DNA from 2 places in the Dyella koreensis genome. Region 2 is predicted to be linked to the other one. Evidence: predicted binding sites of a transcription regulator. Region 2 holds the regulator's gene; the other holds the start of a gene.
What was found. Region 2 encodes FliA, which starts transcription of late flagellar genes. Its sites were predicted from a motif close to TAAAGTTTNNCNNNCNNNGGCCGATAA; they were not measured.
Positions count from the first base shown of each region.

Region 1 (3,407 bases), on a different contig from region 2:
GATGCGCGGCGCAAGATCGCCGACCTGATGACCTTCTCCGAGGTGAAACCCGGCCAGAAGGTGCTGGAACTGATTCCGGGCAGCGGTTATTTCACGCGCGTGTTCAGTGCCGTCGTGGGGCAGGCCGGCCATGTCTACGTAGTGTGGCCGAATGAATACGCCAAGGAGTCGGAGTCCGACGTGGCCGGCTCGAAGGCATTGGTGGCGCAGCCGCATTACGCCAACGTGAGCGTGCTGACCCAGCCGGCGAACCAGTTGAGCGTGCCGCAGCCGGTGGACGTGGTGTTCACTTCGCAGAATTACCATGACTATCCGGACAAGTTCATGGGCAAGGTGGATCCGGCTGTGCTCAACAAGCAGGTGTTCGCGGCGCTGAAGCCGGGTGGCTTGTATGTGATCGTGGACCACGTCGCCGAAACCGGCTCCGGTCTGCGCGATACGGATACCCTGCATCGCATCGATCCCGCCATCGTGAAGAAGGAAGTGGAGGCGGCGGGCTTCGTGTTCGACGGTGAGAGCAGTGTGCTGCGCAATCCCGCCGATCCGCACAACATCAAAGTGTTCGACAAGTCGATACGCGGACATACCGACCAGTTCGTGTATCGCTTCCGCAAGCCGGGTTGAGGTTTTGCTCGACGAGCACGACGACAAACCGCCGGAGGGCGCATCGGCGCCCTCCGACGATCCGCGGCCGGTACGTCCGGTCGAGCCGGATGCCGGGGATTGTTGCGGCGAGGGCTGCGTGCCCTGCATCTTCGATCTCTACGAAGAAGCGCTGGAGCGCTACAAGGTCGCCCTGACGGCGTGGCTGGCGCGGCATCCGGAAGCGGGACCCGATAGCAACGCGTAGGAGCGCACCCTGTGCGCGAAACGGCCCGCAAGGGCCGCGCTCTTCTGGATTCTCTGTCTTGTCGTGTAGGGCTTTCATTCGGGCCATCCATGGCCCTCACCCTGCGGGCGGCTTCGCCGTGCAAACCGGCAGTCCTGCCGGTTTGTCGCGCACAGGGTGCGCTCCTACACGGCGCTGCGTGTGTGCTCGAACTGGTGTTGCAGATCCTGCTGGCAACGCGCCAGCTGCATCGGCGCGAAGCGTTCCGGCCACGCCTGGCTGAGGTCGGGGCAGCTGTCGATGACGCGGTGATCGCTGAGCAATTGCGCCATCGCCAGTACATGCGCGGCGCGCAGCGTTTTGCCCAGCGGCGATGGCGTGGCGGGCATCTCGGTCTGGGCGAATTCCGTTAGCGCCTGGGTCACGTTCGGTGGCAATTCCCAATGCCTGGCGGCGCGCAAGGTGAGTTGCGCGGCGACCTGGGCGCAACCCTCGAGAAAGTCCGCGCTGAGCATCTCGGGCGCGGCCACTTCTTCCACGTCGAGCAGATGGATCACCGCGCCGGTACCGGTGTTGCACACGATGCCGGCGAGATACGCCTCGAACGGATCGCAGCCGGCGTACTTGCCGAGGAAGGCGCTGGCATGCGCGCAGCGCTCGGCGTGATCCCATAGCCGCTGGCCCGCGACCAGCCCGCGCGCGCCGGCGCTGGCCTGCAGGATCGGTTTCATCATGTGTTGGGTGGCGACGCGTCGCAGCCCATCCTGGCCGAGCAGTACCACAGCATGCTGCAGGCTCTGGATCGAATGCAGGGTGCGGTAGTAGATGCTGCGGCTGACCCGCATCACCTCGCCCACGAGCATGGGATCGCGCCCGACCAGCTTGGCCAGTTCGGCGCCGGCCACGTTGTCGTTCTTCAGTGCGTGCAGCAACTGCGGCAGCACCGCGGGAAGGCGCGGCAGGCTGCGCACATCGAAACGTTCGCTGACGATCTGCAGGCGCCTCAGCAGGGCTGGCTCGCCGGGATGATCCGGTGCGCCGCTTGCCGCATCGGGCAGGCCGAGCATGAAGCGCTGATAGCGCTCGGCCAGCTGCGCCAACGGGAGCTCGACGGCGCCGGCCGACGGTGTGGCTGGCACATCCGGCTGGCTGCGCAAGGTGATGCGCGGACGCCGCTCCGGCGTGGGCCGGGTAGCGAAGACGCGTCGCCATAGCCAATTCATTGGTGTGTCGCCCCCATGGCCGCGCGGACACGGCCTCCCCGACGGGGTTATCGGCATGACCCGGGGGAAATGTAGGGCGACCCGCTGGCGGCATCGCCGATCTGCGAAGCGCAGCATGTCCGGACTGGGAATCGCGGCGCCTGCCCCCAGATGAAAGGGCTTGTTACCGAGGACGTCCCATGATTCCGTTTTCTGTACTCGATCTCGCGCCGGTTACCCAGGGCAGCACGCCGACCCAGGCGTTCGCCAACAGTCTCGACCTGGCGCGTCTGGCCGAGCGCCTGGGCTATACGCGCTACTGGCTGGCCGAGCACCACAACATGCCGGGCATCGCCAGCGCGGCCACGGCGGTGCTGATTGGTCACATCGCTGGCGGCACGTCGACCATCCGCGTCGGTGCGGGCGGCATCATGCTGCCAAACCATGCGCCGCTGCAGGTAGCCGAGCAGTTCGGGACGTTGGCCTCACTGTATCCCGGCCGCATCGACCTCGGCCTGGGCCGCGCGCCCGGCACAGACCAAGCCACCGCGCGCGCTTTGCGGCGCTACTACGAAAGTGCCGAAACCTTCCCCGATGACGTGCTCGAATTGCTTGCCTACTTCGAGCCCGCAGCACCGGGGCAGCCCGTGCGCGCTGTGCCGGGTGCCGGCATCGACGTGCCGGTGTGGTTGCTGGGTTCCAGCCTGTTCAGTGCGCGTTTGTCAGCGGCGCTTGGGTTGCCGTTCGCGTTCGCTTCGCACTTTGCGCCGGATGCGATGGATGAGGCCGTTGCGCTATACCGTCGCGATTTCAAACCGTCGGCTCGCCTGTCCGCACCGTACGCGATGCTGGGTGTGAATGTGGTGACCGCGGAAAGCGACCGCGAGGCGAAGCGCTTGTTCACTACGCAGCAGCAGAGCTTCATCAATCTGCGGCGTGGTCAGCCGGGGTTGATACCGCCGCCCATCGACGATATCGAGAGCTATTGGACGCCTACTGAGAAGTTTGGTGTGGAGCGTGCGCTGGCTTGTGCGGTGGTGGGGGATGTCGACACGGTGCGTGATGGGTTGGCTGTGTTTATCGAGCGTCATCGTCCGGATGAGTTGATGGTTACGGCGAATGTGTTTGATCACGAGGCGCGGAAGAGGTCGTTTGAGTTGGTGGGGAGGGTGCGTGAGGCGCTAGTTGGCGCGTGACGCTTTTTCTCCCTCTCCTTTGGGAGAGGGGGCGACGATTGAGCCATTCCCGCCTACTTCGTCATCCCTGCGTAGGCAGGGATCCAGTGGCGTTGTCGCCTTGATGTTCGCGTTGTCGCGACCGGGTCCGCCTGCGGCGGGGTTTCGAACCGCTGCCGCGGTCCGAGTTACTTTTCTCTG
Region 1 is NZ_JADIKD010000010.1:180,397-183,803, reverse strand. Features, by position in the region: gene ISS97_RS10505 (class I SAM-dependent methyltransferase) at 1-624, shown strand, start outside; gene ISS97_RS10500 (oxidoreductase-like domain-containing protein) at 629-850, shown strand; gene ISS97_RS10495 (HDOD domain-containing protein) at 1,015-2,052, opposite strand; gene ISS97_RS10490 (LLM class flavin-dependent oxidoreductase) at 2,232-3,227, shown strand.
Region 1: ISS97_RS10495 (HDOD domain-containing protein) is a predicted target of FliA. The motif match lies at 2,100-2,126, and genes of this name have one in related genera.

Region 2 (3,407 bases):
AGCAGGTCGAGCGCTTCCAGCAGCGCGTCCATCTGCGCCGAGTCGAGCACGAAAGCGCCATTGCGTGCTTCGTTGAGCAGGTCCTCGGCGTGATGGCACAACTGCACCATCGGATCGACCCCGAGAAACCCGGCGCCACCCTTGACGGTATGGAACGCGCGGAACACCGCGTTGAGCAGTTCCGCGTCACGCGGCGACGCTTCCAGATCGACCAGTTGTTCGCCCAGGCGCTGCACCAACTCCCCGGCCTCGACCAGGAAGTCGTCGCGCAGCTCACTGTCCAACGTCGGATCCATGCGCGGGCCGCTCAGAAACCGAATTCGCTGAGCAGGCGGTCGGCCTCGTCCTGGCTCGACACCTTGGCCGCGGCCACCGGCGCCTCGCCGCCCGCCAGTGCGCCGGTGAGGCGAACCAGTTCGAGCAGAGACGACTCCACGCTGCCGATGAAGGTGGCAACCTTCTTGATGCGCTGGCCGGAGAGATCCTGCCAGGACTGCGCCATCACCATATCGGACAGACCTTCGCGGCACTGCATGGCGAAATCGCGTGCCTGATGCGCAAGCACCGCGGCCGGCTGACCCGCCTCGCTCCACTCCAGCACTTCGCCGGCATTGTTCTCCAGCGCTTCGGCCTGCGGACGCATGCGCTCGGCGAAATCGATGCTGCGATGCGCCGCCTTGGAACTCATTTCCAGTACGTCGTGCAGATTCTGGCGCGCATCGGCGACGCTGTCGGGCACACCTTCCTGCGCCAGTTCGCCACCAAGGCGGCGTACGGCTTCGTGCAGATCGCGCGCCAGCAGGCCGAGCGCGCGGAACAGATGCTGTTCGCGCTGGCGCACCATGGTATCCAGCGCCTGCTCGAAGGCCGGGCCTTCCGGGCTATGCAGCAGTTGCTGCAATTCCGGCGGCAGGCCACTGCTCAACGTGGAGGTCATCACTGCGCTCATGCGCTTGCTCCTTGTGCGGCAAGCCGCTCGAAAATCTTGTCGAGCTTTTCCTTCAGCGTGGCCGCGGTGAAGGGCTTGACGATGTAACCATTCACACCGGCCTGAGCGGCGGCAATGATCTGGTCGCGATTGTTCTCGGCGGTAACCATCAGCACCGGCAGCCCTTTCAGGGCCGGCTCGGCGCGGATCGCGCGCAGCAGGTCGATGCCGGTCATGTTGGGCATGTTCCAGTCGGTGACGACCATGTCGAACGGCATCTTCTTGAGCATGTCGATCGCATTCACGCCGTCGTCCGCCTCCTGGATCAGCGGGTTGCTGAAACCCAGCTCGACCAGCAGGTTGCGCACGATGCGCCGCATGGTGGAGAAGTCGTCGACCACCAGGATTTTCATGTTCTTGTCCAACGGGAAACTCCGGAAGTCCTTGTGGGGGTAGAGAAAGAGCGGGAACGGGGGATGGGGAAACAGGGAACAGCGGCTTTAGCGTTGGGAGGGTGGGGTGGCTTTCGCCTCGCGACGACGCCCTCCGTTCCCCGTTCCCCGCTCCCCGTTCCCCGCCTCATCCCGCCAACCCGTCATGCGCGCCTTCAACCGGATCAGCGCCTGCCCATGGATCTGGCACACACGCGATTCGGTCACGCCGAGCACGGCGCCGATCTCTTTCAGGTTCAGCTCCTGCTCGTAGTACAGCGACATCACCAACTGTTCGCGTTCGGGCAGGCCGCCGATCGCGTCGACCAGGGCGTGGCGCATGCCCTCCTGTTCGATACGGTCCTGCGGACCCAGCCCTTCCTGGTCGGCCACGTCGAGCGCGGCGCCATCGTCGTCGTCCTCCGGCGCGGAGAGACTGAGCAGGCGCGCGCTGGCGGCGTCCGCCAGGATCTGGTGGTACTCCTGCACACTGATGCCCATGCGCCGGATGACTTCGGCGTCGGCGGCATCGGCGCCGGTTTCGTTCTCGATCTGCCGCACCACTTCGGTCACTTCGCGCAACTTGCGATGCACCGAGCGGGGCGTCCAATCGGTCTTGCGCAACTCGTCGAGCATCGCGCCGCGGATGCGGATGCCCGCATACGTCTCGAAGCTCGCCAGCCGGTCGGTGGCGTAATTTCGCGCCGCTTCCAACAGACCGATCATGCCGGCCTGCACCAGGTCATCCACATCCACGCTCGGCGGCAGCCGGCCCATCAGGTGATAGGCGATACGGCGCACCAGAGGCGCATGCCGGCGCACCATTTCCTCTGTGCTTTCGCGTTGCAGTTGTAGGTATTCGGAAGCCACGCTCATCTCACCACCCCTTACCGACGCCATCCGGTGCGGCCCGACCACCGAAAAAGGCAATCCGGTCACGGCCCGATCTCTGGGGTTCCCCCCATGTATCGACCACACCCGCCATTTGCTTGAATCCCCGCGACGCACGACTGGCCGGCCATAAATCCACCACAGCGCTCTGGCGCCGGATGGCCTGCCGCAAATGTTCGTCGTAGGGCACCGTGCCCATGAAATCGAGCGCCACGTCGAGAAAGCGGTCGCATACGCGCGCGAGCTTTTCATAGAGCTGCCGCGCCTCGCCGGCGTGACGCACCATGTTCGCCACCACGTGGAAGCGGCGCACGCGGAAGTCGCGGCTGAGCACCTTGGTCAGCGCATACGCATCCGTCAGCGAGGCGGGCTCGTCGCACACCACCAGCACCACGTCATCGGCGGCGGCGGCGAACATCACCACGTTGTCGGACACGCCGGCCGCGGTATCCACCAGCAGGTACTCCGGCGGATCGGGCAGTTCGTCGAAGGCGCGGATCACTGCCGCGTGCTCGCGCGTGTCGAGCTGAGCCAGCCGACGCGCGCCGGAACCGGCGGGAATCACTTTCAGACCGTGCGGTGCCGGCAGCATCAGTTCTTTCAGGCTGCAGGTACCGTCGAGCAGATGGCCGATGTGTCGCGCCGGACTCAGGCCGAGCAGTACATCGAGATTGGCCAGGCCCATGTCGGCGTCGAGCAGCATGGTGTCGTGCCCCGCCATGGACAACGCCATGCCCAGATTCACCGCCACCGTGGATTTGCCTACGCCGCCCTTGCCGCCCGCGATGGTGATCGCGCGGCAACGGCGCGGCGGCGCGACGGGCATGTCATCCGACGCCGGATTCACCACCGGCGCTTCCGCGCCTGGCAATGAGGTCAGCGCCGAGAACATGTTCTTCAGGCCCCAAGCCTGATTCATCGCAAACGAGTTCATGGCTAAGGTGCTCATCAAGCGTTCGCCAGGGCGAGACCGAAACGCTCGGCCATATGACTGTCATCGATCGCCGGAGCATTGCCCTTCAGCACCTGCGCCGCGCGGCACACCAGCACGCGCGCATCGGCGGCGGTGATGTCTTCCGGCACGCGCTGGCCATCGGTGGTGTAGTCCAGCGGCAGGCGGTGGCGGATCAGCGCCGACAATGCACCGCCGAGGCTGG
Region 2 is NZ_JADIKD010000007.1:229,309-232,715, forward strand. Features, by position in the region: gene ISS97_RS04875 (chemotaxis protein CheA) at 1-296, opposite strand, end outside; gene ISS97_RS04880 (protein phosphatase CheZ) at 308-949, opposite strand; gene cheY (chemotaxis response regulator CheY) at 946-1,353, opposite strand; gene ISS97_RS04890 (RNA polymerase sigma factor FliA) at 1,429-2,235, opposite strand; gene ISS97_RS04895 (MinD/ParA family protein) at 2,237-3,199, opposite strand; gene flhF (flagellar biosynthesis protein FlhF) at 3,199-3,407, opposite strand, start outside.